One region of the Oerskovia jenensis genome, then DNA from elsewhere that is predicted to be linked to it. Evidence: riboswitches for the same ligand, from Rfam matches in the RefSeq annotation. Region 1 holds a riboswitch; the other holds the start of a gene.
What was found. A riboswitch is a leader RNA that binds a small molecule or an ion and turns the genes downstream of it on or off. The one in region 1 is predicted to bind FMN.

Region 1 (15,631 bases):
TCGTGACCAGGCGGATGCCGTTGACCTCGACGACCTCCACCCCTGCGTTGCGGAGCTCCTCGAGGATGTTGAAGAGCTTGTGAGCGGGGATCCGCTGATCGGTCTCGGTGATCGTCAACGTGATCCCGGGGCCTTCCGCGGGAAGCCGGCCCGAGAGGATTCCCTGCGTCTCCGACTGCCGCTGGGCCAGCTCGAGGGCAGCGCGCTGCTGCCCGGACCCGGAGCTCAGCTCGTCGCGGGTCTCCTGGAGGCCCTCGACGCGCGTCTCCAGCGCGTTCGCCCGCTGGGTCACGTCGTCCAGGAGACGGACCAGGTCGCTCTGGCGCAGGGACGAGAGCTGCTGCTCCTGCGTCTGGCTCACCTGGACGGCCAGCGCGAACCCGAGCAGCGCGCACAGGAGACCCGCGAGGAGCTGCGAGCGGGTGACCTGCGGTCGCATGGCTCGACCGAGCTTCGACCAGCCTCCGGCAGGCGCGCCGTTCGTCGACGCCGGGGCGGCAGGGGCTGTTTCCGGAGCCTCGTGGCGCCCGTGGTGGTGGTCCGGGGCGGGCGGCGGCGCGTCTGCGGACCACGACGCACCCGTGGCCGATGCTGCGGTCGTCGCCGCTGCGCCCGCCGTCGACCTGCCGCCCACCTCGGCTGCCACGCCGTCAGCGGGCTCGGCCTCGGTCGGCCGGGACGGGGGTGCCGTGACCGCCACGGGCGATCCTTCGGTGACGGCTCCTGGCAGGCGCGCGACGTCCCACGGGACGTCCGACGCGTCCCCCTCGTCACGGTGCTCCGGGGTCTCGGCCGCGCTACCGCTCGTCCCGGTCGACGGACGGTCCGAGACCGGGGCGTCGCTCGACGCGACGTCCTGGGTCCGCCCCTCGGGTCCGCCGCTCGCAGGAGAGGCGACCACCGTGTCGATCTCGGTGACCTCAGCCACCTCGGTGACCTCGGTCGCGTCAGGCACGGGCGGGAGGGCGGGGGCGTCGGGCGCCGGGCCGGTCGCGGCCCCGGTCGCGTCGTCGAGGAGCGCGGCCTCCCCGGCCGGGGTGGCCGCCGCCGGAGGCGTGGCGGGCTCGCGGTGCTCGCGGGCCACGGAGTCGTTGTCCTCGGGGGTGGGTGTCGTCGTCATCGCGTCACCTAGGCCTTGAACAGGTGCCGACGGATGGCGGCGGCGTTGGAGAAGATGCGGATCCCGAGGACGACGACGACGCCCGTCGAGAGCTGGGTCCCCACACCGAGCTGGTCGCCGAGGAAGACGATGAGGGCTGCGACGACGACGTTCGAGAGGAACGAGACGAGGAAGACCTTGTCGTTGAAGAGCCCGTCGAGCATGGCCCGCAGGCCACCGAAGAGCGCGTCGAGCGCCGCGACGACCGCGATGGGCAGGTAGGGCTGAAGGGCGACGGGGACGGTGGGTTGGAGCACGAGCCCCGCCACGACTCCGAGGACCAGTCCGACGACTGCGATCATTCCGTGCTCTCCTGCCCTGCGAGTGAACTGTCGGCTCCGGTAGGACCGGTCGACGACGCGGGGCTCTCCGTCTCCCCCGTCGACGCGCCGTCCTGCCCGGTCGGCGCCTCAGGCTCGTCACATGTGGCTGCCGTGGAGTCTACGGCGTGCGCGTAGAACAGACGTTGGATCCCGTTGCCGGGCAGCGAGAGCTTGCTCTGCGGGATCCGGCTGTACTGGATTCCCCACGTCGAGCTGATGGTGCTCAGGTAGCCGGGGGCCGACGAGCGGGCGAACTCGGTCTCGAGCGTCGCCGGGTCGCCGATCGCCTCGACCCGGTACGGGGCGATCAGGGGCTGGAGGTCCACGAGGATCGCCTCGCCCGCGCTCCGGACGGCGCTGAGCGGCGTGAGTCGCTGGCCGTTGATCGCGATGGCCTCCGCGCCCGAGGCCCAGAGCGAGTTGACCACGCGCTGGAGGTCGCCGTCCTGCACCTTCTTGTTGAGCGACTGGTCGTCGGCACCGACGCCCTCCGCGGCGTCGTTGAGGGTGATCACGAGCCCCGGCCCCGTGACCGCGATCGACCCGTTGGCGACGCCGTCGATCTGCAGGGTCTCCAGGAGCACCGGGTCGACGTCGGCCAGCGCCTCGGTCTGCAGGGTCTCGATCTCCTCGCTCAGCGCCGTGGCTTGCGCGGAGAGGGCGTCCACCTCCTCACGCCGGCTCACGATCTCCTTCTCGAGCACCCTGCGCGCGTCGATCGCCGCACCCTGGGGTGCGCGCAGGTCGATCGTCGCGGCGGCCGTCACGAAGCCCAGCAGGACGGCGAGCGCTGCGACGAGGACCCAGGTGCGGGTCTTGCGGGGCGGCTCGTCCCCGGCGGCGCGGCGCGCGGCGGCCTCGGCGTAGCCGGCGTCGAGGGGGCGGTCCATGACTTCGGTGAGGAGGGTCATGGAGGCGTCGAGGGCCGGCTTCCCGTGCCGGGAGGGGTGCGCGTCGTTGCGGGGGGTGGTGGTCATCCTGCGGCCGTCTCCTGGGGGTCGGTGCGGGGTGCGACGAGCTGGCGGGTCTGGCGGATGTACTGGATGCCGGCGAGCCAGTAGAGGCCGACGCCCCATCCGGTGAAGGCCCAGCCGATGATGGAGGCGGTCGCGCCGAGGGCGCCGGGGGCCTCGGCGAGCAGCAGCAGGGGGAAGGCGTACAGGAGGGCGAAGGTCGCTGCCTTGCCGACGAAGCTCACGGGCAGGGGGCCGTAGCCGTGGCGGGTGAGGACGGGCAGGAGGCACACGAGGGTGATGTCGCGGAGGAGGATGACGACCAGGACCCACAGGGGTACGACGTCTCTCCATGCGAGACCGACGAGCGTGACGAGGATGAAGAGCCGGTCGGCTGCGGGGTCGAGCATCTGTCCGAGCTTGGTGACCTGGTCGAGGCGTCGGGCGAGCACGCCGTCGAGCCAGTCGGAGGCTCCGGAGATCGCGAGGACCGCGAGCGCCCACTCGTCGTTGCCGCGAACGATGAGGACGGCGAAGACGGGGACGAGGGCGAGCCGGAGGAGGCTGATGGTGTTGGGGATCGTGAGGATGCGTGAGCTGACCTCTTGATCTGCTGTCACGCCCACCGTCCGTTGCTCCGTGCGTCCTGTGCCGTCTTCATCCTACGGTGGGTCATCCTAGGGCCGGGTGCGTGCGGGGCGCTGGCAGGTCGGGGCTTCTGGCGCGGATGGTGACCGGTTCTTCCGGTTCGTGTGGTTTCGTCGGGTCGTGGCACGTGTCCGTGGTCGCGCACGCGCGCCTGCGTGGCCCTGTGCTGGACGTCACCGGGGCTCGATTCCTCCCCGGGAGCGGGTGTCGCGTAGACTGGGTGCACAATCTGGAGTTCGTCGCTGTTCCCGCGTGTTCGTGTGAGTGTGGCCCGCCGCCTTTTCTGTGCGGGCGAGTCACCGGTGTGTGTTCGGGAGTGCGGCCAGTGGAGAGCCGACTTGGCAACCACGCGTAACTCCCACCCTCAGCGAAACGGTTGAACACATCTCTATGTCTCTTGACACCACTGCGCCCTCCTATGCCCTCGACCAGGTCGAGGACGCCCAGACGCCGGCTCCTGTCGAGCAGTCGGGCCCCACGTTCGCAGACCTGGGTCTGCCGACGAACATCCTCAAGGCCGTCACGGACCTGGGCTTCACGATTCCTTCCGCCATCCAGGAGCGTGCGATCCCCGCGCTGCTCTCGGGGCGTGACATCACGGGCGTCGCCCAGACCGGTACCGGCAAGACGGCTGCGTTCGGCCTGCCGATGCTCGCCGCGATCGACCCGAACCTGGGCCGTGTCCAGGGCCTGGTCCTGGCCCCGACCCGCGAGCTCGCGATGCAGGTCGCGGAGGCCATCGAGTCCTTCGCGAAGCACGTGCCGGGCGTCGAGGTCGTCGCGGTCTACGGCGGCTCGCCGTACCAGCCCCAGCAGCGTGCGCTGCAGCGTGGCGCCCAGATCGTCGTCGGTACCCCCGGCCGCGTGATGGACCACCTGGAGCGTCGCAGCCTCGTGCTGGACGACATCCGTTACCTGGTCCTGGACGAGGCCGACGAGATGCTGCGCATGGGCTTCGCGGAGGACGTCGAGAAGATCTTCGGCCAGGCTCCCAAGGAGCGTCAGGTCGCGCTGTTCTCGGCGACGATGCCGGCCCCGATCCGTCGCGTGGCCGCCCAGCACCTGAACGACCCGGTCGAGATCGCGGTCACCCGCCAGTCCTCGACGGTCACGTCGGTGCGCCAGACGTACTCGGTCGTGCCGTTCCGTCACAAGACCGGTGCCCTGGTGCGCGTGCTCGCGACGTCGGACGCCGACGCGGCGATCGTGTTCACCCGTACCCGTGGTGCGGCCGAGGAGGTCGGCTCGGCGCTCGTCGAGCGCGGCATCTCGGCGGCCACGATCTCGGGGGACGTGGCGCAGAAGGACCGCGAGAAGATCGTCGAGCGCCTGCGCTCGGGTGCCCTGGACGTCCTGGTCGCGACCGACGTCGCGGCCCGTGGCCTGGACGTGGACCGTATCGGCCTGGTCGTGAACTTCGACCTGCCGGGCGAGCCCGAGGCCTACGTGCACCGCATCGGCCGTACGGGTCGTGCGGGGCGTACCGGTGAGGCGCTGAGCTTCGTGACCCCGGGCGAGCGCAACCGTCTGAAGTTCATCGAGAAGACCATCCGCGCGAGCCTCGAAGAGGTCGACGTGCCCTCCCCCGCGGACGTCTCCGCGCACAAGGCACGCCGCATCCTCGGTCAGGTCGCCGAGCGCCAGGCCGCCGGCCGCCTGTCGATGTACCGCGACCTGGTCGCGGCGTACGTCGCCGAGTCGGACGTCGACCCGATCGACCTCGCGGCCGTGCTGGTCGCCCTGTCGGTCGGCGACGACGGCCCCAAGGCCCGCGAGGAGCAGGAGCTCTTCGAGGCTCAGCGTGCCGAGGCGAAGAACGCGCGCCGTGAGCGTGAGGCGCGCCCCTACGGCGAGCGCGACTCGCGCGGCCCCCGTGAGGGTGGGCGCGGCGGCGAGCGCGGCATCCGTCGCGACGCGGTCGGTACCCGCTACCGTCTGGCCGTCGGGCACACGCACGGCGCTCAGCCGTCGGGCATCGTCGGTGCGCTGACCAACGAGGGTGGCCTCAACGGCAAGGACCTCGGCAAGATCGACATCTTCCCGAGCTTCTCCCTCGTGGACATCGCGACGCCGCTCGACTCCGCCACGATCGACCGCATCTCGCGGGCTCGTGTCGCGGGCAAGTCGCTGCGCATCCAGGTCGACCAGGGTGCCCCGCAGGGCGCACGGGCACCCCGTGCCGGGGGCTCCGCGCCCCGTTCGGGCGGCTACTCCGGTGGTCACTCGGGCCACGGCCCGGCCGGCCGCTACGACGAGCGTGCTGAGCGCGGGGGCGAGCGCAAGGCTCCCCGGTACCGCACGGGTGAGCGCTGACCCCACCCCCGGCCTGGTCTCAGGCCGCTGAGCACGACGCGAGGGCCCCCGGAACCACCAGGTTCCGGGGGCCCTCGCGTCGTCGGGGGTCGTGCGCACCGGGGCGGGTGCCGGTCGGGGCCGGGTCGAGCACAGGGCCCGACGGCGCCGCGTCAGTCCTCGCGGCCCTCGCCGTGAGCGGCGACGAGGGCCGCCAGGCGCGCGGCTTCGTTCTCGCTGCGTCGTGCTCCGTCCGCGCGTTGGATGCCCATGACCGCGAGCGCCTTGCCGTCCGACAGGTCGAGGCGTACCCAGGGGTCGCCCGGGCCGAAGCGCACCGAGACGACCTGGGGCCAGTCCAGCCGGCGCGTGAAGACGATGTTGTGCACGGTCAGGTGCTGGGGGGTCACGGTGGCGCGTACCTGGCCCAGGCGCCACAGGATCAGTGCGCAGAAGGCGCCGACGCCGATCGTCGCCGCCTTGTTCCACCCGGAACCGCTCCCGGGGCCGGTCGCGACCAGGGCGACGAACGTGCAGCCGGCCAGGATGACGAGGGCGGCGGTGTAGGCCACTGCGGTGCCCCAGCGGGGGCGGAAGGTGGCGTAGGGGTTGCCGGGGGCCGGCTCGGGGGGTGGGGTGACGTTGCTGCTCACGTCCCCATCCTCTCTCTGTCTGCGTCGTCGGGGTGTCTCTGTCGTCGGGCGCGGCGTGTGCACGGTTCCGTGGTCGGCGGGGGGACGGGCGGGGCCTGCCCGGACGGCGGTCGCGGTGGCCGCGCGGGTGCCGGTGTGCGGGATCATGTGGCGTGCCCACCACCAGAGCCCTGCATCTCGACGACGCCGCCGCGCTGGCGTCCTTGCTGCGCGCCAACCGGGAGTTCCTGACCCCGTGGGAGCCCGAGCGTCCTGAGGAGTGGTTCACACGCGTGGGGCAGCGGGTGCTGATCGCGTCGGTTCTCCAGCAGGAGCAGGCTGGTACGGCCGCGGCACGTGCGGTGCTCGACGCCTCGGGGGAGGTCGCGGGGTGGATCGCGGCCACGGGGATCGTGCGGGGCGCGTTGCGTTCGTGCGCGCTGGGCTACTGGGTGGACGAGGCGCGCAACGGTCAGGGGCTGGCGACCGCGGCCGTGGGTGAGATGCTCGACCTCGCGTTCGGTCCCTGGGGGCTCCATCGTGTGCAGGCCGAGACGCTCGTGCACAACGTCGCCTCGCAGCGTGTGCTCGAACGCAACGGGTTCAGCCGGTACGGTCTGGCGCCGGGGTATCTGCAGATCGCGGGTCGTTGGCAGGACCATGTGATGTTCCAGGTCCTGGCGAGCGACGAGTGCCCGCCGCGCTGAGGTCGGGGGCGTGCCTGTCCCCCGTGCGCGCGGGCTTCCCCGGAGGGGTGGGAGACGACGCTGCCCGGGTGCCGGCGCGTGAGGCGCGGCACCCGGGCAGCGGGCGATCTCGGTCGGCTCCCTGGGGGCACGGACGACCTCGGGTCGGGTGCGGGCCCTGCGGGGAGCCGGGTCTCAGAGGCGGCAGGCGTGGATCGAGGTGACCAGGATCGCGCGGGCGCCGACCTCGTAGAGGGCGTCCATGAGCTTGTTGGTCTCGTCGCGGCGCACCATGGCGCGCACGGCCGCCCAGTCGCGGTCGTGCAGCGGGGAGACCGTCGGGGACTCGAGCCCGGGCGTGAGGGCCACGGCTGCCTCGACGAGGTGTGCGGGCACGTCGTAGTCCATCAGGACGTACTGGCGGGCCGTCAGGACGCCCAGCAGGCGGCGGGTGAGGGTCTCCAGGCCCGAGGACACCGCGTCGTCGGGCACGGAGGCCGGGCGGATCAGGACGGCCTCGGACTTGAGGATCGGGTCGCCGAAGACCTCCAGGCCGGCTCCGCGCAGGGTCGTGCCCGTGGACACGACGTCCGCGACGACGTCGGCGATGCCGAGCTGGACCGCGGACTCGACCGCGCCGTCCAGGTGCACCACGGAGGCCGTGACGCCGTGGGCGCGCAGGTGGTTCTCCACCAGGACCTCGTAGGACGTGGCCACGCGCAGACCCTCGACCTGCTCGAGGGACGCGACGGTGCCCACGGGGGCGGCGTAGCGGAACGTGGAGCCTGCGAAGCCGAGCTGCATGTGCTCGACGGCCGCGGCGCCCGAGTCGAGCAGCAGGTCGCGGCCCGTGATGCCGGCGTCGACCGTGCCGGTGCCGACGTACACGGCGATGTCGCGGGGTCGCAGGAAGAAGAACTCGACGTCGTTGTCCGGGTCCGCGAGCACGAGCTCACGGGTGTCGCGGCGCTGGCGGTAGCCGGCTTCGCGGAGCATGTCGACGGCGGGCTCGGACAGGGAGCCCTTGTTGGGGACGGCGATGCGGAGCACGAGATCCTCGCGTTTCTTGGGGAGTTCAGGGGAAAGGACGGGGGTGCCGGCCGTGATCGTCAGCAGCTGATCGGTGACCGGTGGGCGGGGAGGACGGACATGACGGAGGGAAGCGACCCTGGAACGTGAGCTCCTGGGTGCCTCCCCCTGGACCCGGACCTGGCCGGGTTCACAGATGCTTGTACACGTCCTGCAGGGTCAGGCCCTTGGCCAGGAGCAGCACCTGTACGTGGTACAGCAGCTGGGAGATCTCCTCGGCCGTCTTGTCGTCACCCTCGTACTCGGCCGCCATCCACACCTCGGCGGCCTCCTCGACGATCTTCTTCCCGATCGCATGGACACCGGCATCCAGCTCCGCAACCGTGCCGGAGCCGGCGGGTCGGGTGGTGGCCTTCTCGGTGAGCTCGGCGAACAGCCCTTCGAACGTCTTCACCCGACCAGGGTAGTCGCCCGGTGGTGGGCGGGCCGACCCGTCCCGCCCACCGGTCACCGCGCGACCGGACGCACCCCTCGGTGCGGGTGCGTCGAGGGGTGCGCGTCGCCGTCGGGCCGTCGGCGACCCCTCACAGGTCCCGCAGCGCCACGACCGTCGCGATGGCCGCCTCGACGGCCTCCGCGCCCTTGTCCTCGCGCGAACCGGGCAGGCCCGCACGGTCGAGGGCCTGCTGCTCGTCGTCGCACGTGAGCACCCCGAAGCCCACGGGGATCCCGGTGCGGACCGAGACGTCCGTCAGGCCCGTCGTGGCGGCCGAGCACACGTACTCGAAGTGCGGGGTCCCGCCGCGGATCACCACACCGAGCGCGACGACCGCGTCCGCACCGTGCTCGGCCGCACGCGCGGCCGCGACGGGGAGCTCGAACGACCCGGGGACCCGGATCTCCTTGACGTGCGTGACGTTCGCGGCCGCGAGCGCCCGTCGGGCCCCTGCGAGGAGGCCGTCCATGACCTCGGTGTGCCAGCTGGCGGCCACGACCGTGATCCGCAGGCCGGTGCCGTCGACGGTGATCTGGGGTGCTCCTGCGCCGCTCATCGGTCGCTCTCCTTCGTGGTGGGGGTGGTGTCCGGGCTGTGGTCCGGGGTGATCTCGAGGCTGTCCAGGAGGTGGCCCATGGCGACCTTCTTGGTCATGAGGTAGCCGTGGTTGTGCTCGCCGTGCCCGACCTCGAGCCGGTGGGCGTCGGCGACGTCGATGCCGTGCGCGGTCAGGCCGGTGACCTTGGCGGGGTTGTTCGTGAGCAGCGTGACGCGGTCGAGGCCGAGGTCGTGCAGGATCGCGGCGGCGGCCCCGTACTCGCGTCGGTCCACGGGCCAGCCGAGCTCGAGGTTGGCCTGGACGGTGTCGAACCCGGCGTCCTGCAGCTCGTAGGCGCCGATCTTGGCCAGCAGGCCGATGCCGCGGCCCTCGTGCCCGCGCAGGTACACCACGGCCCCGCCGAGGGCCGCGACGCGTTCCATGGAGGCTTGGAGCTGGGGGCCGCAGTCGCAGCGCAGCGAGCCGAACGCGTCCCCGGTCAGGCACTCGGAGTGCACGCGCACGAGGGGCGCCGCGCCCGCGGTCCCCTGGCCCGTGTCGACGGCTGCCCCTCCCCCCGCCGGCACGGCGACGGGCACGAGGGCGACGTGCTCGGCCCCGGTGCGCAGGTCGCGGTAGCCGTGGACGCGGAAGTGCCCGTGCGCGGTGGGCAGGTCGGCGACGCTCGTGGCCTGCACGCGGGGCACGAGCGCCGGTTGCGTGTCCTGCTCGGGGACCGCCGGGTCGTGCTCGTGGCGCCACGCGATGAGGTCCGCGATCGTGATGAGCACCAGTCCCGCCTCCTCGGCGGCGCGGGCGGCGTCGTCGAGCCGCATCATGGTGCCGTCGTCGTTGACGAGCTCGGCGATGCCACCGACCTCGCCGGCCCCCGCCAGGCGGACGAGGTCGACCGCGGCCTCGGTGTGCCCGGCACGGTGCAGCACCCCGCCCGGGACGGCGCGCAGGGGCAGGACGTGCCCGGGCCGGATGAGGTCGACGGCGCCCGCGGCCGGGTCCGCCAGCACGTGCAGGGTCCTGGCGCGGTCCACGGCGGAGATGCCGGTCGTGACCCCCGTGGCGGCGTCGACCGTGACCGTGTACGCCGTGCGCCTCGGGTCCTGGCTGTGGGGCACCATGAGCGGCAGGTCCAGGGCGTCGGCCCGCGCCGCGGGCATGGGCGCGCACAGGTAGCCCGAGGAGTGGCGGATGGTCCAGGCCACCCACTCGGGGCTCACGTCGCGGGCCGCGAAGACGACGTCGGCCTCGTTCTCGCGGTCCGGGGAGTCCGCGACCAGGACGGGGCGACCGGCGCGGATCGCGTCGAGGGCCTCCTCGATGGTGCCGGTGCGCACGTGCCCCGGGTGCTCGGGGAGCCCGGGGGTGGCGTCGGCGGGACGGTCGGCGCCGGGCAGGGGGTTCATGGTGGTACTCATTCCTGTGCTGCGCTGGGGCTGTGTGAGCTCGCCGGGCCGGTGGTGCTCGCCGACGCGTCCACGTCCGCGAGCGCCCGTTCGTCCGGGCCCGTCCGCCCGGTCGGGGCGCCGGCCGCGAGGAGTCTCTCGACGTACTTCGCGAGGACGTCGACCTCGAGGTTGACCCGGTCCCCGGGGGTCAGGGAACCGAGGATCGTGGCCTCGAGCGTCGTGGGGATCAGGGACACGCCGAACGAGGCGTCGTCCACGTGGGTCACCGTCAGGGACACCCCGCTGACGGTGATGGAGCCCTTCTCCGCGACGTAGCGCGTCAGCCCCGGTGGCGCGGACAGGACCAGGTCGTCCCACCGCTCCCCCGGTGCGCGGCTCACGAGGGCCCCGACGCCGTCGACGTGCCCCTGCACGATGTGTCCGCCCAGGCGTGTGTCGGCGCGCACGGCCCGCTCGAGGTTCACGCGCGACCCGGGACGCAGGTCGCCCAGGGCGGTGCGGCGCAGCGACTCGGGCATGACGTCGGCCGTGAAGGTGCCGTCCTGTCCGACGCCCGTCACGGTCAGGCACACGCCGTCGACGGCGATCGAGTCGCCCAGGTGGGCGTCCGAGGTGGCGAGGGGGCCGTGCACGGTCAGGACGGCGTCGGAGGTCTCACCCCCGGGGAACGCGATCTCGTGGACCGTGCCGATCTCTTCGACGATTCCGGTGAACATCACGTCTCCTGTTCGGGGGTGGTGCGGTGGGTGCTGGCGTGGGTGGAGGTCGGGGCACCGGGCACGGGCGATCCCGGCGCGGTGAGGTCCGAGGCAGTGAGGTCAGCGGCGGGACCAGCAGGCGCGTGGGGCACCGGCGACACGACGGGCAGGACGCGGGCCACGACCAGGACGTCCGGGCCGAGGCGCTGGACGTCGTGCGTGAGGAGACGGGGGGCGTCGGCGAGCGTGGCCACACCCAGGTCACCCACGGCCCCCAGGCCCGTGCCCAGGAGCACGGGAGCGAGGTAGGCGTGGACCTCGTCGACCACTCCCGCCGCGAGGAACGCCGTCGCGAGTCCCGGGCCGCCCTCGACCAGGACGTGACGCACCTCCCGCGCGGCCAGCTCGGCCAGGACCGCGCGGACGTCGTGCGTGCGCACGTGCAGCACGGGTCCGCCCCCGTCGGTGGTCCACGCCCCCTGCGGGGCGAGCCGCAGGTGCGGAGGCAGGTCACGGAGCCCGACGACGACGCGCAGGGGCTGATGCTCGGCAAGCCCGGCCCCCAGCCCGACCACCCCACCAGCGACACGCAGGGGCTGATGCTCGGCAAGCCCGGGCGCCGGCCCGACCACCCCACCAGCGACACGCAGGGGCTGATGCTCGGCGAGCCCAGGCGCCGGCTCCCCTGTGGCGCTCGCCGGAGAGGGCGTGCGCGCCGTGAGCGACGGGTCGTCCGCGACGACGGTCCCGGTGCCCACGAGGACCGCGTCGACCTGCGCCCGGACCCGGTGGGCGTGCGCGCGGGCAGCGGGACCGGTGATCCACTGCGAGGTGCCGTCGGCGGCCGCCACGCGCCCGTCGAGGGTCGAGGCGAGCTTGAGGGTCACGTACGGGCTCCCGCGGCGCACAGCGACCAGCCAGGGGCCCAGGAGGTGCTCCCCCTCGGCCTCGCGCAGCCCCGTGGCCACCCGGACCCCGGCCGCGCGCAGGTGATCGCCGCCCCCGGTCGCGACAGGGTTGGGGTCGGCCACGGCGTACACGACCTCGGCGACGCCCGCGTCCAGCAGCGCCTGCGCGCACGGCCCCGTGCGTCCGGTGTGGTTGCACGGTTCGAGCGTCACCACGGCCGTCGCGCCCCGCACGTCCACGCCGCGCCCCCGGGCGTCGGCCAGCGCGGCCGCCTCGGCGTGCGGTGTCCCGGCACCACGGTGGAAGCCCTCGGCGAGCACCACCCGGGACGCGTCGTCCACGGGGCCCCGGGCGGCGGCGTCGGGCAGGGAGTCGAGCGGGCGGGGCGCCGGGCCCAGCAGGACGGCGCCCACGCGGGGGTTGGGGCCGTGGGCGGGGCCGCGTGCGGCCAGCTCGAGCGCGCGCACCATCGCGGCGTCGATCGTCAGTGAGGGCCTGGCGCCCATGATCCTCCTCCCGGTGAGCACGATGCTCCGGGGTGAGGGGTCGTCGACGACGCCACGGGACCCGAGGGTCCACGGACGTCACGACACCACGGCACAGGGCTCCGCCCCGCGCCGCCACGTACTTCCTCCCATCCGGACTTTCACCGTCGGTCCTGGAGTTCCACCAGGTCAACCACGCCGAGGCGTGGGTCGCGGACTGTCACCGCCGGCTCGGAATTGCACCGACCCCGGAGCACGTGTGTGCGTACTGCTCGTTCTGCTGGCCGTCGAGACCCTGGCTCGCGCCCCCTGGGGGGGCACCGCGTCGGCGTCTCGCCTTCACCCAGCATGCCACACCGGCCTTCCACCGCAGGACCTCGATCCGCTCCGTCCCGGGGGCTGGGACGATGTGAACGACCGCAGGCGCGCGGACCGGACACGCTGGCGCAGCCAGCCTCGTCAGGCGCGCGGCGTGCGGAAGCAGTCCGACGCGAACTGTCCGACGATCCCCAGTCCCAGGACGACCAGAGCGGGCCACAGGAGGAACGGCTCCGCCTCCTCGCGAGGCGTCCACCACCCGAGCGACGCGCCGACGAAGGCCCACGCCCCCCGGCACCGGTGCGGCGGTCAGTGCGTGTGCTGGTCCGCGAGCGCCCGCAGGGCCGCGATCTCGTCGGGGACGTTCTCGGCCCCGTACACGGCCGAGCCCGCGACGAACACGTTGGCGCCGGCCTCGGCCGCGCGCTCGATGGTGGCGCGCGAGATGCCGCCGTCGACCTGGACCCACACGTCGAGGCCGGCCTCGGACACGGCGTCGCGGATGCGGCGGACCTTGGGCAGCACGCCCTCGATGAAGGACTGGCCGCCGAAGCCTGGTTCGACGGACATGACCAGGAGCATGTCGAACTCGGGCAGCAGGTCCAGGAACGGCTCGACCGCCGTCGCGGGGCGCAGCGCGAGGCCCGCCCGCGAGCCCAGGCGGCGCAGCTCGCGGGCCAGGCGCACGGGGGCCGTGGCGGCCTCGGCGTGGAAGGTGACGGACGCGGCGCCCGCCTCGGCGTAGCCGGGGGCCCAGCGGTCGGGGTCGGCGATCATGAGGTGCGCGTCGAGCGGCACCGGGGACACCTGGGCGAGGCGCTCGAAGATCGGCAGCCCCAGGGTCAGGTTGGGCACGAAGTGGTTGTCCATGACGTCGACGTGCGCGTAGTCGGCGGTCGCGATCGCGCCCAGGTCGCGCTCGAGGTTCGCGAAGTCGGCGGACAGGATGCTGGGGGCGATGAGTGCGGACATGGGCACCAGCCTAGAGGGCGCCCGCGCGCCCTGCGGGGAACCCGCGAGGGCCGGGCCGGGTGGCCTTCACCACCCGGCCCGGCCGTCGGCAGGGGCGTCTCAGGCCCGACGGCGCAGCAGCGTCAGGTGCATCGCGTCGGTCCCGTGGACGTGGGGCCACAGCTGCACGTCGGTGCGGTCCGCGAGGGGGATGTCGTCCCCGGCGACCTGACGCACCGCGGCGGCCGCGTCGAGGACCTCGACGTCGTCGCGCCCGGCCAGGACGTCCTTGACCACGAGCTGGGTCTCCGCGAGGTGCGGGGAGCACGTCACGTACCCGACGACGCCGCCCGGGCGCACGGCGTCCAGGGCCGAGCCGAGGAGCTCGCGCTGCAGGGTCGTGAGGGTCGCGATGTCCCCGGGGGTGCGGCGCCAGCGCGACTCGGGTCGACGACGCAGCGCGCCCAGGCCCGTGCACGGGGCGTCGACGAGCACGCGGTCGTACGCCCCGGGCTCCTCGACCCCCACCTGGCGTCCGTCACCGACCTGGACGCGTTCAACCGCGTCGGCGGGCACGGCCGCGAGCGCCTGCTCGACCAGGCGGGCCCGGTGGGGGGCGACCTCGTTCGCGACGATGCGTGCGCCCTGCTCGCCCGCGAGGGAGGCCAGGAGCGCGGCCTTGCCGCCCGGGCCCGCGCACAGGTCGAGCCAGCGCTCGTCGGGGTTCGCTGCGCCGTCGGACGGGTCACCCGCCGTCTCCCCGGTACCGACGCTGCCCGCAGGCGTTGCGGGCAGCGTGGGTGTGGCCGCGAACGCGAGCGTCACGAGCTGGGAGCCCTCGTCCTGGACCCCGGCGGCCCCGTACCGGACCGCGGGGATCGCCGCCGGGTCCGAGCCGGACAGGACCAGGGCCGTGGGCGTCCAGCGCCCGGGGGTGGTCGTGGCGTCCCCGCGCACGTCGTGCGTGACCTCGCCGGCGAGGCGCTCGCGGCTGACCAGGCCCGGGCGGGCGACGAGCGTGACGCGCGGCGCGGTGTTGTCGGCCTCGAGGAGCTCGGCCAGGTCGTCGGCGGAGCGTCCCGTCCCGACCAGGGCCTCGCGCATCGCCCGGGCGATCCACACCGGGTGGGACTGCGTGAGGGCGAGGCGCGTGACGTCGTCGGGCGCGTCGGCGGAGATGGCCTCGAGCCACTCCTCGAGGGTCGAGCGCGAGATCTTGCGCAGGACCGCGTTGACGAACTGTGCGCTGCCGGCCCCCGCGCGGGCGCGGGCCAGGCCCACGGTCTCCGAGACGGCCGCGTGCTGGGCCACGCGCATGCCCAGGAGCTGGTGGGCGCCCAGGCGCAGCAGGTCGAGCACGTTCGGGTCGACCTGGTCGAGGGGGCGGTCGACGCACTGGGCGATGATCGCGTCGTAGCGTCCGCGCAGGCGCAGGGTGCCGTAGGCGAGCTCGGTCGCGAACGCGGCGTCGCGGCCGCGGATGCCGCGCGAGCGCAGCAGCGGGGGCAGGACCAGGTTGGCGTACGCGTCGGAGGTCGCGACCTCCTGCAGGACGTCGAACGCGACGTTGCGCGCCGGGTCGGCGCCCTTGGCGCGCTGCGAGGGGGCCACCTCGGAACGCTGCCCGGCGCCCCGGGCGCGGGCCGCGCCGCGTTCGCGGCCGCGTGCGTCACGGCGGTCGGGGCCGCCGTGGCCGCCGTGGCCGCCACCCTGCCCGCCGCTCTGCCCGGGGGTCTGCCCGGGGGTGCCGCCGGTGCGTGCCTCGCCGCTCATGCGTGGTCCTTCGTCTCGTCAGGGGTGCCCAGGAGGACGTGCTCGCCCAGGCGGGCGCCGCGGGCCCAGTCGGTCGCGGCCATGTGCTTCTTGCCCACGGGCGCGACCTCACCGAGCGCGACGGCGTGCGTGCCGGTACCCACCAGGACCTCACGCTTCTCGGCGCGCAGCTCGCCGGGCGCCAGGTCGTGGACGTCGGGGCGGAGCGTCACGGGGCCCAGGCCCAGGCGGGCGCCGTCGGGCAGCGTGGTCCAGGCGCCGGGGGCGGGCGTGCAGCCGCGCACCTGGCGGTCGATCGCGAGCGCGGGGCGGGTCCA
Region 2 (15,631 bases), 2.8 Mb from region 1:
GTGATATTGCGTCTCAGGTCAAGAGACGGGGTATCAAGCGCCTCGTCGTGCGGCGTCCACGAGGACCGGCAGGTGCTGGGCTGCGAGCCGTAGCGGCTCGTCGTCGCCCGAGACCCGGCTCAGCAGCTCGGCGCCCTCGAGCGTCGAGAGCACCGTGCAGGCCAACGCGTCGGCCGCCTGGGTCGCGACACCGCCCGCGCGGAGCTTGTCCGCGATGAGCGAGCGCCAGTCGCGCAGCGCGTCGTCCGAGGCTCGCTGGAGGAGCGGGGAGCGGCCGATGAGCTCGAGCGCGGTCGCCGCGACGGGGCAGCCGTCGGTCCAGTCCGACTCCCGCAGGGTGTCGGCGAGCAGGAGCGCGCAGCTCGCGACCGCCTCGGCCGGGTCCTCGGAGCTCGCGAGCCCCCGGCGGAGCAGCCCGGCGAAGTCGTCGGCGCCGAAGCGCAGGGCCTCGGCGGCGAGCTCCTCCTTGCCGCCCGGGAAGAAGTGGTAGAGCGAGCCGAACGTGGCCCCCGCGTCGGTCGTGATGCGCTTGATGCTCGTGGCCTCGTACCCCTGGCGCTGGAGCAGGGTCGCGGTCGTGGCGACCAGGCGGGTGCGGGTGTCGGAGGCGGGGGAGCCGGGGTCCGGGGTGCCGTCGGGGCTGCTCATGTCCCCAGGATACCCGGGTTGGAACGATCGTTCTAGCGTCTGCTACGGTCCACTAGAACGATCGATCTAGTGGAGGCGTGATGCAGCACCCAGGACCTGGCACCGACCTGAACCCGCTGACCCAGGAGCACCCGGGGTTCGCCCGGATGTTCGCCCCGGGACGGCTGACCGTCGGGCTGTTCCTCCCCCTCTGGCCCTACGCCGGGGACATGCGGGGCATGGCCGGACAGGGCGAGGTCGTCCGGCGGGCCGACGACTCCGACCTCGCCGCGCTGTGGGTCCGGGACGTCCCGCTGAACGTGCCGGGCTTCGGCGACGTCGGGCAGGTGTACGACCCGTGGACCTATCTCGCCTGGCTCGCCGCCCGGACCAGCAGGCTCTCGCTCGCCGCGGGCAGCGCGGTCTTCTCGCTGCGCCACCCGATCGACCTGGCCAAGCAGGCCACCTCGATCGACCACCTCAGCGGCGGACGGCTCGTGCTCGGGGCCGCCTCGGGAGACCGAGGGCAGGAGTTCCCGGCGTACGGGCTCGACCACGCGACCCGGGGCAAGCGCTACCGCGAGGCCGTCGAGTGGTTCCGGGCCCTGACCGAGTCCACGAGCCCGACCCTCACGGGCGACCTGGGGCATCTCGACGGCAGCGTCGACCTGCTCCCCAAGCCCGTCGTCCGCCGGGTCCCGCTCGTGGTCACGGGCTCGTCGCAGCAGACGCCGCAGTGGATCGCGGACAACGCCGACGGCTGGCTCGTCTACCCCGGGGCGACCGTCACGCAGGACGGCACGGCCGCGCTCGGGCGCAAGATCGCCGCCTGGCGAGAGCTCGTGCCGGGCGGGGCGTTCCGACCGGTCGCGACCAACGAGTGGCTCGATCTCGTGGAGGACCGCCGCGCCCGCCCCACCGCGCTGCGAGGCGGATTCGTGCTCCGCACCGGGACCGACGGGCTGCTCGACCTCTTGCAACGGTGGCAGGACGCGGGCGTGAACCACGGCGCGCTCGGGGTCCAGCACGGCGTGCGCCCCGCGTCGGAGACCGTGCAGCAGATCGTCGAGGAGGTCGCCCCGCACTTCCCTGCGCTCCTCGGACCGGCGCCCGAGGCCCCCGCGTGGTGACCGGCCCGGCGACCCGGCTCCCAGCCGCCGACGTGACCTCGTTCCACGGCGCGATGCGCCGGTTCCCCACGGGCGTCACGGTCATCACGACCGCCACCGCGGACGGGCCCCACGGCATGACCGCGAGCGCGGTCCTCTCGGTCGCGCTCGATCCGCCGACCGTCCTCGTCTCGCTCGACCACCGGTCCCGGACGCGCGAGATCCTGCGCAGCCGCGAGGCGTTCGCGGTCAACGTGCTCGCGCACGACCAGCACGGACTCGCGGACCGGTTCGCCCGGTCGGGCGGGACCGAGGCGTTCGACGACGTCGACTGGTACCCCCTGCCGGGCACGGGGACCCCGGGGCTGGGGGCCGTCGTCGCGACCCTCGACTGCCAGGTCGTCGAGAGGTTCGACGTCGCCGACCACCTGATCGTGGTCGGTCGGGTGGTCGGGGTCGACGGACGGCCGGACGCCCTGCCGCTCGTCCACCTCGACCGCGCCTACGGGACGGTCGTGCGGCGGTGAGCCCTGCGGGGACGAGCCTCGCGGGTGCGCCGCCCGCCGGGACCGTGACGTCCGAGCGCATCGAGACGCCGATCGGCCCGCTGTGGCTCGTGACCGAGGGCGAGGTGCTCCTGGTGGCGGGGTTCGCCGTCGACCTGGCGGGCGTCGCACGCGCCCTCGGCACGCCACCTGTCCGCGCCCGAGCGCGCGAGACGCCGAGCGCGGCCGCGACGGCCGCGACGGCCTTCTTCGCGGGGGACCTCGGCGCGCTCGACGCGGTCGTGGTGCGCCAGCCCGGGACGGCGCGCATGCAGGAGGTGTGGCGCACGCTCCGGGCGGTCCCAGCAGGGACCACGACCACCTACGGGGCGCTGCTCCCCGCGGCGCCGCGGCTCGCCGCGAGGGCGTGCGCCGCGAACCTCGTGAGTCTGTTCGTCCCGTGCCACCGCGTGCAGCGGGCTGACGGGAGCCTGGGCGGCTTCACGTGGGGGCTGGAGGCCAAGACGTGGTTGCGCGACTTCGAGTCGGGCCGAGCCGAGGCGGCGCCGGCGTGACGCGTCCTCAGCCCTGCGCGGCCGCGATGTTGACGAGCCAGCTCACGCCGAACCGGTCGTCGCACATGCCGAACGCGTCGCCCCACGGCGCGACCTCGAGCGGCACGGTCACGGTCCCGCTCGACGACAGCTTGGCCCAGTAGCCGCGGAGCTCGGCGTCGTCGGCCTGCTCGCCGCTCAGCGAGATCGCGACGCCGCCGCCTGGCGAGTACTCCATCGAGCTCGGGGTGTCGGCGGCCATGAGGACCAGGCCGTTCGGCGCCTCGAGCTGGGAGTGCATGACCTTGTCGGCGTCGGCCGGGTCGTCGGCCGCCTGGAAGTCCGCGAACGTGCTGATCGTCAGCTCGCCCCCGAACACGTCGCGGTAGAACTCGATCGCCGCCCGGGCGTCGTCGCGGAAGTTCAGGTAGGGGTTGAGTCGTGTCGTCATGGTGTCGCCTTCTCCGTCACGTCGTCCACATGGTCGGCATCGCCGCGTCGTCCCGGGTGCGCCCGGCCAGGGGTCGGAACCTGGCCGGAAGTGGTGCGCCCCGCGCGAGCAGGGCGCACCTTCGAGTATCCGCCCGGTCCACCGGGACGCAAGAGGTGACGTCAGACCTGCCCGTGGGGAGTCGCAGCGGGGGAGGTGCCCGCGAGGAGCAGGGCCTTGGAGCGCCGGTCGATGCGCCACCACACGAAGAAGCCCACGAGCGTGAACGCCCCGTAGAACACGTACATGAACGCCGACGCGTAGAAGCCGGCGTCGATCAGCAGCGGCACTCCCACGATGTCGACCGCGACCCAGATCAGCCAGAACTCGACCCAGCCCTTGGCCATGCCGTACGTCGCGAGCAGCGAGCCCATGAAGATCCACGCGTCGGCCCAGACGGGCTCGTAGGACTCGAGGGCACGGAAGATCGGGGTCAGCAGCGCGGTCCCGGCCACGAGCGCGACGACGAGGAAGGCGCGCTGGCGCCACGAGGCCCAGCGTGGCTCGACGGCCACGCCGTGGCTGTCGGCGTCCGCCTCCCCGAGACGGTCGCGCGTCCGGCGCCACTGCACCCACCCGTAGACCGACACGACGACGAACATGACCTGGCGCCCGGCCTGACCGAGCAGGTTCACGGGGTTGGGCGTCGCGAACACCGCGCCCAGGAACACCGTGAGCAGCAGGAGGTTGCCGACGATCCCCACGGGCCACGCCCAGATCTTGCGGCGCATGCCGCCGAGCGCGGAGGCCAGGCCGAACCCGTTGCCCACGATCTCCCGCCACAGCAGGTGCTGGCCGCCGATCGTGAGCTGCGCGTCGAAGAGCGCGTGGATCAGGTCCATCGATGTTCCCTCGTCCTGGGCACGTCGGCTCCGGGGTGAGGGCGGGCGGCGGGGTCGGTGCCCGTTCCTGGGCTGCCCGACGGCGTCGCTCACCACGGCCAGGCCCGTCCCGGTGGTCTCAGGGCTCGACGACTCGTCGTGCCCCGGCCGGGAAGGCCGTGCCGCACGTGCTTCCTCCCATCCGGACTTTCACCGTCGGTCCTGGAGTTCCACCAGGTCAACCGCGCGTGGGCGCGGGTCGCGGACTGTCACCGCCGGCTCGGAATTGCACCGACCCCGGAGCACGTTCGTGCGTACTGCTTGCTGTCTCCTGCAACCGCCGATGCTACCGGTGCATTCCCGGGGCCCGTCAGTGCGTTGCTGAGTGCGTGATCCGGCAGCGACACGCCCGGCGAGTCGCTGCCGAATCACGCACCCAACGCGTCGCGGACCGCGCGGGCGACCTCGTCGGGGTCGGCATCCGCGTCGAGCACGGTCACGACCACGCGCCGGGCGGGCGCGTCACCGGTCCGTGCGACGCCGTCCCCCGAGCCCCGGGCGGGCGACGTGGCCGCGGGGGCGGGCTCCGTCGTCGGGCCGGCGGGGTTGCGGGCCGCGCGGCGCAGGTCCGCGAACGCCTCCTCGAGCTCGGGGCGCAGGTCCTGGTCGGGGTCGCGCAGCCAGCGGCGCAGGATCGCGTTGTGCACCGCGACGACCGACGCCGCGAACGCGACCGACGCGGTCGAGTTGCGGGTGTCGGCGGGCAGCGAGTCGCGCAGGTAGGACGTGAACGCGCGCTCGTAGCGGTGCGTCGTCACGAGCTCGCGGTCGCGCAGCGCGGGCACGTCCTGCAGCAGACGGTGGCGCGCGACCGACGTCTCGCGCTGGCCCACGTGGTGGTCGAACACGAGCCGCGCCGCCCTGCACACCTCGACGTACGGGTCGACGTTCTCGAGCTCCTCGGGGGTCACGCCGCGTGCCGCGGGACGGGTCTCGCCGAGCAGGACCACGACCGCGTCCAGGAGCAGCTCGTGGTCCGCGAAGACCACGTCCTCCTTGGAGCGGAAGCGGCGGAAGAACGTGGCCCGGCTGATCTGTGCGGCGTCGGCGATGTCCTCGACGGTCGTCTGCTCGTAGCCCTTGCGGGTGAACAGCTCGATCGCCGCGTCCACCGCCTGCGCGTGCGTGTTGCTTCGTGCGGCACTCATGGACGGGACGCTACACCGCACGCGCGGACGGGGAGGGGCGGCGAGGGCCGGTGGGCGCGCTGTGCTCGTCAGGTGGTCGCCGGGCGGTCGCCGCGCGGTGGGCCCGACGGCGTCGCTACAGTGACGAGAGAGGCGGCGGCAGGCCGACGCGACCGGAAGGTGACGCGGATGACGGACGGCGACGAGGCCGGGACGGGCGGTCCCGGCGAGGGACACGTCGAGGGCGATGACAGCGCGGCGCGCTCGTGGAAGAGCGTCGACCACCACGCCCAGCGGGACGCCCTGAGCGACCGGTTCGCGCGCGGTGGCCCCGCGGACTTCCTCTACGGAGCCGTGGTGTCCGGGTTCATGCTCGCGGTCGCGAGCACGCACGACGCGTCGAGCGACTTCGTGATCCTCGCGGTCGCGGGCGTGCTCGTCGGGTACTGGGCCGCGCACGTGTACGTGTCCGCGATCGGTGGCCGCTTCCGCGACTCCGACCACACCATCGCCGAGCGGCTGAGGCTCGCGTCGTCGGAAGAGGTGTGGGTGCTGATCGGCGGGGTGCCGGCGCTCGCGGTCTTCCTGGTGGGCAGGGTGTTCGGGCTCGGGGTCACGGACTCCGCGTTGATCGCGCTGTGGTTCACCGTGCTGATGCTGGGGGTGGTCGGTCACCTCGCGGCGCACCGGGCGGGCGTCCGCGGCTGGGCGCTGACCGTGGAGACCGTGGTCGCCGGGGCGTTCGGCCTGCTCATCATCGGGTTGAAGACGCTGCTCCACTGACGACGACGGGCCACGGGGCGACGGGGCGGCGGGCCGAGGTCCCGGACCTAGGGGACGGCAGGGTGGTACGCCGTCTGCTCCTCGACCGGTGCGCGGCGGAAGTCGCCCGCACCGTTGACGACCTGACCGCGGCGCAGCGTGATGCCCGCCGCGCGGCCGGCCCCTTTGAGCAGTGCGCCACGCGCGGCCACGTCGGGGGAGTCGCCCGGCTCGCCGCCCTCCAGGGTGCAGGCGCGAGCCTCGACCGGTCCGAGGACCTGGCAGCCGTCGCCGAAGGAGCCGGGGCCGATGATCAGGGCCATGCGGTACCGGCCGTCCGCCCCGAGGTGCAGGTCCTCGCCGTCGGCCACGAGGGTGCAGCCGCCCGGGCCGAGCGTCGTGCGGGCCCCGACCCGGACCGAGGCGCCGGTCGTCGCGCTGATCCGGGTCCCCGGGTGCAGGACCGCGCCCCGGCCGACCACGACCTGCGACGAACCGTCGCACTCGATCACGACGGTCGGGTGGAGCAGCGCGCCGGGGGAGACCCGTGCATCGCCCGAGATCCACACGGCGTCCGGTGCGGGGACGCGGACACCGGTGTCGATCAGGGCGTCGATCCCCGCACGGTCGAGGAAGGGGACACGGGTCGGACGCTCGTCCGGGGCACTGGTCACGACGAGGACCTTTCCACAGGTCGCGCCGTGGGTGTGCGTGACCCGTCGAGCAGACGGGTGGGCGGCTAGCCCTTGGCCCGCACCAGCTCCCCGCACGCCAGCTCGACCGCGAGCGTGTTTCCCGGCGGGGCGAGCGGGCACGCCCAGGCGGGGTCGTACGCGCACGACGGGTTGTACGCGAAGTTGAGGTCGACGACCAGGGGCGTGTCGCCGTCGGGCGCGGGACGGGACGACGCGGAGCCCAGGTCCGCGCCCTTGATCGTGTCCAGCAGGTACCGGCCGCCGCCGTACGTCGCGGGCGAGCGGTCCTTGACCGGCACGAACAGCCCGCCGCCGTACGAGCGCAGCGCCCACACGTCGAGCGACCCCAGGCCGGGGAGGTCGAGGCGCCCGACACGCTCGAACGGCACCACGCCGTCGGTGCCCGTGGGGACGTCGAGGCGGGCGGCGTCGGGGGTTCCGCGCGCGGGATCGGGCACGAGCGGCACCTCGAAGCGCAGCGCCGCGTCGTACGGGCCGACCGGGACCCCGGTGAAGGCGGGGCGGTCCGCAGGCAGGATGGGCGACGCCGGGTGCTCGGCGAGCAGGTCGTCGCGCGACGCGACCCAGTACTCGTGCGCGGCCGCGGGGTCCTCGACGGCCAGGTCGCGGACGTGCGCGTACAGGTGCTGGACGCGGCGGCGCCAGTCGACGACGTGCAGCTCGGTGATCATCTGGCCAGGGTGCCAGCCGGGACGTCCACCGGCACCTCGTCAGGCGCGGAGGCCGGTCGGGGTCGAGGCGTCCGCCTCGTCGTGGTGGTCCGCTCGCGTCAGGTCACGCACGTAGGTCTGCGAGTCGCGTCGTAGCAGGGCGTGCTCGACCGGCTCTCCCCAAGGAACCCAGCCGTGCCGCTCGTAGAGGCTGACCGCGCCGACGTTGTCCGTCAGGACGTGGAGCACGGCGCGAGAGTAGCCCTGTCGAGCGAGCAGTCCGGTGACGTCCCGGAGAAGCCGGCGGCCGAGACCCGACCCCTGGGCGCGGGGATCGACCGCGAGCATGCCGAGCACCGCGGCCCCGGGTGGGTCGCTCGCCAGGCCGCTGCCCGGCCCCGTCCCCACGGCGAACCCGACGACGTCGCCCACGCCGTCCGTCGCGACCGTCCACGCGACGCCCCGGTCGAACTTCCCGCGGGCGCGAGCCGCGACGCCCTCGACTCGGCGTCCGTCGCGGGCGGCACTCGCCTCGATCCACACCCCCAGGCACTGCTCGACGTCGTCCTGGAGCCCAGGACGCAGCTCGAAGAGGTCGGGTGCTGTGGTCACGGAACGAACATACTCGGAGCCCGAGCGGACGAGCGCCGAGCCTGCGCCAGGGCCAGGGGGCGTGCTCTCGGAGGCCGCGGCCTAGATGTTCGGCAGGAGCCGCAGCCACCCGAACGTGTACCGGAACGGCGCGCTCACCCCGGCCCACAGCACGCCCCACGTACCTGCGCGGTGCCGGACCGCCTCGACGACGTCGAGGACCATCGCGGCCAGGAGCCCGAGGAGGAACAGCCCCAGGAACGTGAAGACCACCGCGTCGGGCAGGTCGAGGAAGAGCGCCACGACCATCGCGACGATGGTCAGCGCGGCCAGCAGGGTGCTCAGGACGAACGACCACAGTCCCGGTGTCGCTGGTTCGTCAGGCTCTGGGCGTGGCTTCCGGGCCATGGGCTTCCCCCCCCCGGGCCCCCGGGGTGGGGCCGCGCGCACAGCATAGGGCGCGCGGGTGCCGGGCCGAGTCCCTGCCCGGCAGCGGCGCTCAGTGGTGCAGCCGGTAGAACCGGAAGAAGCCGAACCCCTCGATGGGCAGGACCTCGACGCGTTCGAACCCGGCGTCGAGCGCGTACCTCTCGAGCGTCGCGGGCCGCATGACGGTGCCCGTGCCGACCGACGGCGAGGACGACAGTCCGTCCGGCAGGCACACGAACTGGCTGAACCCGTACATGAGCCGCTCGACGTCGTCGCCCGGCGCGGTGAACTCCTGGGCGACGGCCTCGTCCATGACGACCACCGCGCCGTCGGGGAGGGCGGCCCGCCGGACCGCCGACAGGACCTCGACCGGGCGAGGCATGTCGTGCGTGCACTCGAACGCGAAGGCCGCGTCGAGCGGGACGTCCGGGGGCAGGTGCGCGGCATCGGCGACGCGGAACGTCACCCGGTCCGTGACGCCCGCGGCCTCGGCGTTCGCGCGAGCCATCTCGACCGACGGGGCGTCGAGGTCGTACCCGTCGAACCGGGCCTGCGGGTAGGCGAGCGCGAGGGCGACCGTCGACCACCCCGCCCCGCAACCGACGTCCGCGACCCGGGCACCCGGTCGGGACAGGATCGCGTGCAGGTCCGGGACGCGGCCGAGCGCCCTCGCGAGCTCGTGCTCGAACCACGGCCGGTTGAGGTCGGCCTGCGCCTCGCGCGCGTCCGCGCCCAGCCGCCCCCACGAGACCCCGCCGCCGTCGCGGTACGCGTCGAGCAGCTCGTCGAGCGTGCGCCCCACGGCTGCGAACAGCCGGGGCAGCGGACCCAGGTAGGCGAGGCTGTGCTCGTCGGTCAGGACCTCGGCCGGGCCGGGAGGCAGGGTGTAGCGCCGCTCTGCGCCGCTCGTCGCTCAAGGGCCCGACGGCGGAGCGTCGCCCTGCGGGGAGCGGTCCGGCTGGGGCGTGGGCTCGGCCGAGGGCGCGTGACCGGGAGCGACGGTGAGGATCCCCGCGACCGCCTGGCCCTCCAGCCATTCCCGCGCGTAGCGCTCGTGCGTGCCCGTCCGGGCTGCGAGCTCGGCCGATGTCGCCGGACCGTCGTCCGCGAGCGACCGGTACCAGCCCAGCCGGTCCCCGACGTACACCGAGAAGACGTCGATCGCGCCCAGCGCCGACGCGAGCAGGCGCCCGGCGAACTCGTCGGCGTCCGGCCCCTGCGGTCCCTGGGAGTCGGGAGGTTCGTGCGGTGCGGCGGTGACCATGGCGGGCGCTCCGTCCGGTCGCGGGCGTGGTGCGCGCCGGCGCCCGCGCGCGCCGGCACCACGAGGAGTCCCACCAGCGTAAATCGGTTGCGCTCTCGTGGGAGCATGCAGAGCATGCTGGTCACCCTCACGACGACCGCCGGCGCGCCGGCCGGGACCGCCCTGCCCATGCCGGCGATGACGGACGCGACCGACCTCGGGTACCTGCTGCACAAACACCCTGCGCGGGCCCAGTCGTTCGAGCTGCCCGTCGGCACCGCGCACGTCTTCTACCCCGAGGCCGACGCCGCGCGCTGCACGGTCGCGCTGCTGCTCGAGGTCGACCCTGTGGGCATCGTGCGCAACAAGCGGTTCGGCGGGCGCGACGCCTTCTCCCTGGCCCAGTACGTCAACGACCGCCCCTACGCCGCGTCCTCGATGCTCGCGGTCGCGCTCGGGGCTGTGTTCCGCACCGCGATGACGGGGCGCTGCGACGCGCGGCAGGCGCTCGCGGACGGCCCGGTCCCGCTCGAGATCCACGTCCCCGCGCTGCCCTGCCGTGGCGGTGCGCGGCTCGCCGAGCGCCTGTTCGAGCCACTGGGCTGGACGGTGGAGGCGACGCCCGAACCGCTCGACCCGACCGTGCCCGAGTGGGGGGACTCGCGCTACGTCGACCTGCGCCTGACCGGCACGGTCCGCCTCGCCGACGCCCTGCACCACCTGTACGTCCTGCTGCCCGTGCTCGACGACGCCAAGCACTACTGGGTCACGGGCGACGAGGTCGACAAGCTGCTGCGCGCGGGCGAGGGATGGCTCGCCGCGCACCCCGAGCGCGACCAGATCATGCGCCGCTACCTCGCGCACCAGGGCCGGTACGTCGAGGACGCGACCGACCGGCTCGTGACGCTCGACGGGGGCCCGCTGCCCGCCGACGCCGAGGCCCTGGGGACCCCCGCCGAGGGCGACGTCCCCACCGGGGGGAGCGACGCCGTCGGGACCACGGCGCCCACGCTCGCCCGGCAGCGTGCCGAGGCCGTGCTCGCGGCGCTGCACGAGGTCGGGGCACGCAGCGTCGTCGACCTCGGGTGCGGCGAGGGCGCCCTGCTGCGGCTGCTCGCCGCGGACCGCCGCTTCACGCGCGTGCTGGGCACCGACGTCGCCGCGCGCGAGCTCGAGAAGGCCGCGACCCGGCTGCGCCTGGAGGACGCGAGCGACGCCGAGCGCGAGCGCGTGCGGCTCGTGCAGTCCTCGCTCACGTACCGGGACGAGCGGATCGCGGGCTTCGACGCCGCGGTCCTCATGGAGGTGATCGAGCACGTCGACCCGCCGCGCCTGGGTGCGCTCGAACGGGTCGTGTTCGCCGAGGCGAGGCCGGGGACGGTCGTCGTCACGACGCCCAACGTCGAGTACAACGCGTTGTACCCGTCCCTGGAGGAGCACGGGCACCGGCACACGGACCACCGCTTCGAGTGGAGCCGGGCCGAGTTCCAGACCTGGGCCGACGGCGTCGCGCACCGCCGCGGGTACGGCGTGACGTTCCGCGACGTCGGGCCGCAGGACGAGGGGCCGCGCGCGTTGGGCGCACCGACGCAGATGGCGCTGTTCACGCTGAGGTCGCCCGAGGTGTCAGAACGAGCGAGCACCAGAGGCCACGCTGGTTCTGACAACGACGACGCGACCGACCGGGCGGAGGCACGGGCATGACCGAGCAGCACGTGATCAGCGGGGAGCCCCGCGTCCTGAGCGTCCCCGAGCTCTCGCTCGTGGTGCTCGTCGGGGTGTCCGGGTCCGGGAAGTCCACGTTCGCGCGCGAGCGCTTCGGCCCCTTCGAGGCCGTCTCCTCGGACTTCTGCCGGGGGCTCGTCTCGGGGGACGTCAACGACCAGTCGGCCACTGCCGCGGCGTTCGAGGTGCTCGAGACGATCGTGAGCAAGCGCCTGGAGGCCGGGCACCTGACGGTCGTCGACGCGACCAACGTGCAGTCCGCGGCGCGCAAGAACCTCGTCGCGCTCGCGCGGGCGCACGACGTCCTGCCCGTCGCGATCGTGCTCGACGTGCCCGAGTCCGTCGCGGTCGAGCGCAACCGGTCCCGCCCGGACCGTGACTTCGGCGACCACGTCGTGAGGCGTCAGCGCCAGGCGCTGCGGTCGTCGCTCAAGGCGCTGAGCCGCGAGGGCTTCCGCAAGGTCCACGTGCTGCGCGGCGTCGACGAGATCGAGCACGCCACGATCTCGCGCGAACCGCTGCTCAACGACCTGCGCGACCAGACCGGTCCGTTCGACGCGATCGGCGACGTGCACGGCTGCCGCGCCGAGCTCGAGACCCTGCTCGGCGAGCTCGGCTACGTGATCGAGCGCGACGACGCCGGCCGCCCGGTCGACGCCGTGCACCCCGAGGGACGCCGCGCGCTGTTCCTGGGCGACCTCGTCGACCGCGGGCCCGACTCGCCGGGCGTCCTGCGCCTCGTGATGGGCATGGTCCGGGCGGGGCACGCGCTCGCCGTCCCGGGCAACCACGAGCACAAGCTCGTGCGCGCGCTCTCGGGGCGCAACGTGACCGTCAGCCACGGGCTGGAGACGACGCTCGCGCAGCTCGCCGAGGAGCCCGAGGAGTTCCGCCAGGCCGTCGAGACGTTCTGCCGCGACCTGGTCTCGCACCTCGTGCTCGACGGCGGGCGGCTCGTGGTCGCTCACGCGGGGCTCAAGGAGTCGTACCACGGGCGCGCGTCGGGCCGGGTGCGCAGCTTCGCGCTCTACGGGGACACGACGGGGGAGACCGACGAGTTCGGGCTGCCCGTGCGCTACCCGTGGGCGAACGAGTACCGCGGCCGGGCCATGGTGCTCTACGGGCACACGCCCACGCCCGAGGCCGAGTGGGTCAACAACACGATGTGCCTCGACACGGGGTGCGTGTTCGGTGGGAAGCTCTCCGCGTTGCGGTACCCGGAGAAGGAGCTCGTGTCGGTACCCGCGGCCGAGGTCTACTACGAGCCCGCGCGTCCGTTCCTGCCGGCAGAGGGCTCGGAGGACGTCGAGGGGGCCGCTCGCCCGCAGCGCGATCCCGACGTCCTCGACGTGACCGACGTGCTCGGCCGGCGCTCGGTCGTCACGGGCACGCGGGGCCGCATCACGATCCCCGAGGAGAACGCCGCCGGGGCCCTGGAGGTCATGAGCAGGTTCGCGACCGACCCGCGCGCGCTGCTCTACCTGCCGCCGACCATGAGCCCCGTCGCGACGTCCCAGCGCCCCGGCTACCTGGAGCACCCCGAGGACGCGTTCGCGGCGTACGCGAGCGACGCCGTCGGGCAGGTCGTGTGCGAGGAGAAGCACATGGGCTCGCGTGCCGTGCTGCTCGTGTGTCGCGAGGCGTACGGGGCGCCGGCCCGGCGCTTCGGTGTCGACGTGCAGCCGGGCGGTCGCGGGGTCGCGCACACGCGCACGGGCCGCCCGCTGTTCTCCGGCCCGACGGCGGAGGCTCTCCTCGAGCACGTCGCGAAGGCCCTCGACGGGGCCGGGGTGTGGGACGAGCTGGGTGCCGACTGGGTCCTGCTCGACGCCGAGATCCTGCCCTGGTCCGCGAAGGCCGACCAGCTCATCCGCGACCAGTACGCGAGCGTCGGGGCCGCGGCCCGGGCCGTCATGCCCGCGGCGCTCGCGGCCCTCGACGCGGCAGTGGCCCGCGGCGTCGACGTCGGGGAGCTGCGGGCGCGCACGGCTTCGCGCGCCGAGGACACCGAGCGGTACACGCAGGCGTACCGGCGCTACCGCTGGCCCGTCGACGGGCTCGACGGCGTGCAGCTCGCGCCGTTCCAGGTGCTCGCGAGCGGGTCGGGCGTGGGGGGAGAGCCGACCGGCGCGACCTACGCGACCCGCGACCACCTGTGGCACCTGGGGATCGCCGACCGGCTGGTCGAGGCCGACCCCGTGCTCTTCCGCACGACGCGACGCCTCGTGGTCGACCTCGCGGACGACGCATCGCGTGCCGAGGGTGTCCGCTGGTGGGAGGAGATGACCGGGGCAGGCGGGGAGGGCATGGTCGTCAAGCCGCTCGCGAACCTGGTGCGCGGCCCCAAGGGGATCGTGCAGCCGGGGCTCAAGGTCCGCGGACGCGAGTACCTGCGGATCATCTACGGCCCCGAGTACACCCAGGAGCAGCACCTGGATCGGTTGCGCGTCCGTTCGCTGGGGCGCAAGCAGTCGCTCGCGTTGCGCGAGTACGCGCTGGGGCTCGAGGCGGTCGAGCGCGTGGTCGCGGGTGAGCCGCTGTGGCGCGTGCACGAGGCCGTCTTCGCGGTCCTCGCGCTCGAGTCGGAGCCGGTCGACCCGCGGCTCTAGCGACGTGTCAGAACGAGCGTGACCTCCAGGTCACGCTCGTTCTGACAGGTGCGCGGGGAGCCGGAGTCAGCCCAGCGTCGAGAACGAGCTCAGCGCGAGCGCCGAGAACAGGGCGATAGCCACGAGGACCGAGCCGGCGACGAGCCAGCCGTTCGCGCGGTCGGACGGGTCGGACGACGCACCGGCGCGACGTTCCTGCGGGCTGGGCGCTCCGCCGTCGGGCCGTGACGTGGGGGAGGAACCCGCGGGGCGAGCCGACGAGCGCGCGCGGCGGGCCGTCGTGTCGTGGCCGCGGAGTGCGACGCGGATCGGCGTCGAGGTCGTGACCTGCGTGGTCATGGCTTCCTCCCCAGGAAAGTTGGCCGCCCTCGCTGTCGCGGGGCGTACCACCAGTCTCTGCGGGGCGGGGGTGCGGGCACATCGGCCCTCCGACCCATCCTCGGCGGGGGCCTCGTCCCCCCGGAGGATGACGGGCGCCCGTCGGATGGGGGACATCCCTTCCGGGACGCCCCTGAGCCGGGGCTCCGGGGTCAGCGCGGGGCGTTGCGCTGGTGATCGATCCGCTGGAGGTAGCGGATCTCGCGGAAGCCCACCGCGACGGCCACCAGCAGCGGGAACCACGCCCACGTGCGGCCTCTGAGCAGCGAGAACAGGCTCACGAGCCCCACGACGACGCACCCGAGCACGGTCAGCAGGCTCGCCCAGCGGACGTTCTTCATGTGGTCCTCGACTTCTCGGTGGGGCCCGGTGCGGCAGGGGGTGAAGCGGGGGGCTGGGCGGAGGGAGTGAGCACGACGCCCTCGATGCTGCGGACCGCCATGCGCAGCGCGTCGCTGCGCGAGGTGCAGTCCTCGGTCACGACCGACCACGCGTTGAACAGGGTCCACCACAGGGTGCGCTGGTCCCACGAGACCGTGAGGGTCGGGTCGAACACGCCGTCCCGCTGCCCGCGCTCGAACAGGTCGCGCACGGGGGCCTCGGCGGTGTCGCTCTCCTGCCAGAACGCCTCGTCGTCGGCGAGGAGCGGGTCGGCGAACAGCAGCATGTACCAGGGGCCGAGGTCGAAGTACTCGACCACGAGGCGGCGCAGGGCGGTCGCGGGGCTGCCGTCGTCGAGGCGCGCGGCGCGGATCGCGGCGCGCGTGCGGTCGAGGGCCTCGGCGCCGACGGCGCGCATGAGGTCGGCACGTTCGGGGAAGTAGCGGTGCAGCGTGCTGCGGCCGACCTGGGCGGCCTGGGCGACCTCGCCGAGGGACGCCGTCTGGTTCGAGCTGAACACCGAGACCGCGGCGTCGAGGATCGCGCGCCGCGTCCGGGCGCGCGCGCCCGTGGCGGGAGCGTCGGGCGGGATGCCGACGGTCGTCTCGCCCGGTGCGGCGTCGGTGTCGCTTGCTGTCACGTGCTCAGCGTAGCCGTCACTCGATGGGACGGCTCTTGTCTAAAATGGGACACCCGTGTTCCACTGGAACATGGCCGACACCGACCCCGCGCAGACACCGCCCACGGAGCCCAAGGGGCCGCTGCTCCCGCGCCTCAAGATCCTCTGGACGTTCGTCACCCCCCACCGCAGGACGCTCGCGGTCGGGCTCGCGCTGGGCCTCGGGACGACGGCCGCGAGCCTCGCGACCCCCAT

Region 2: another riboswitch for FMN. It lies ahead of pnuC (nicotinamide riboside transporter PnuC); the one in region 1 lies ahead of ribD (bifunctional diaminohydroxyphosphoribosylaminopyrimidine deaminase/5-amino-6-(5-phosphoribosylamino)uracil reductase RibD).

What each region holds. Positions count from the first base shown of each region.
Region 1 is NZ_JAFBBO010000001.1:262,867-278,497, reverse strand. It holds gene JOD49_RS01270 (DUF881 domain-containing protein) at 1-1,120, opposite strand, end outside; gene JOD49_RS01265 (small basic family protein) at 1,129-1,461, opposite strand; gene JOD49_RS01260 (DUF881 domain-containing protein) at 1,458-2,459, opposite strand; gene clsA (cardiolipin synthase ClsA) at 2,456-3,055, opposite strand; gene JOD49_RS01250 (DEAD/DEAH box helicase) at 3,474-5,396, shown strand; gene JOD49_RS01245 (PH domain-containing protein) at 5,549-6,028, opposite strand; gene JOD49_RS01240 (GNAT family N-acetyltransferase) at 6,181-6,714, shown strand; gene hisG (ATP phosphoribosyltransferase) at 6,889-7,743, opposite strand; gene JOD49_RS01230 (phosphoribosyl-ATP diphosphatase) at 7,913-8,176, opposite strand; gene ribH (6,7-dimethyl-8-ribityllumazine synthase) at 8,307-8,774, opposite strand; gene ribB (3,4-dihydroxy-2-butanone-4-phosphate synthase) at 8,771-10,177, opposite strand; gene JOD49_RS01215 (riboflavin synthase) at 10,186-10,896, opposite strand; gene ribD (bifunctional diaminohydroxyphosphoribosylaminopyrimidine deaminase/5-amino-6-(5-phosphoribosylamino)uracil reductase RibD) at 10,896-12,293, opposite strand; FMN riboswitch at 12,408-12,533, opposite strand; gene rpe (ribulose-phosphate 3-epimerase) at 12,900-13,562, opposite strand; gene JOD49_RS01200 (RsmB/NOP family class I SAM-dependent RNA methyltransferase) at 13,662-15,314, opposite strand; gene fmt (methionyl-tRNA formyltransferase) at 15,311-15,631, opposite strand, start outside.
Region 2 is NZ_JAFBBO010000001.1:3,060,785-3,076,415, forward strand. It holds gene JOD49_RS13775 (TetR/AcrR family transcriptional regulator) at 34-648, opposite strand; gene JOD49_RS13780 (TIGR03571 family LLM class oxidoreductase) at 729-1,757, shown strand; gene JOD49_RS13785 (flavin reductase family protein) at 1,790-2,263, shown strand; gene JOD49_RS20800 (methylated-DNA--[protein]-cysteine S-methyltransferase) at 2,260-2,796, shown strand; gene JOD49_RS13795 (VOC family protein) at 2,804-3,226, opposite strand; gene pnuC (nicotinamide riboside transporter PnuC) at 3,388-4,107, opposite strand; FMN riboswitch at 4,271-4,396, opposite strand; gene JOD49_RS13805 (TetR/AcrR family transcriptional regulator) at 4,515-5,294, opposite strand; gene JOD49_RS13810 (hypothetical protein) at 5,463-6,056, shown strand; gene JOD49_RS13815 (hypothetical protein) at 6,104-6,709, opposite strand; gene JOD49_RS13820 (DUF1684 domain-containing protein) at 6,775-7,422, opposite strand; gene JOD49_RS13825 (GNAT family N-acetyltransferase) at 7,462-8,013, opposite strand; gene JOD49_RS13830 (hypothetical protein) at 8,095-8,400, opposite strand; gene JOD49_RS13835 (class I SAM-dependent methyltransferase) at 8,492-9,223, opposite strand; gene JOD49_RS13840 (hypothetical protein) at 9,335-9,685, opposite strand; gene JOD49_RS13845 (3' terminal RNA ribose 2'-O-methyltransferase Hen1) at 9,800-11,368, shown strand; gene JOD49_RS13850 (polynucleotide kinase-phosphatase) at 11,365-13,998, shown strand; gene JOD49_RS13855 (hypothetical protein) at 14,065-14,337, opposite strand; gene JOD49_RS13860 (hypothetical protein) at 14,529-14,717, opposite strand; gene JOD49_RS13865 (TetR/AcrR family transcriptional regulator) at 14,714-15,397, opposite strand; gene JOD49_RS13870 (ABC transporter ATP-binding protein) at 15,453-15,631, shown strand, end outside.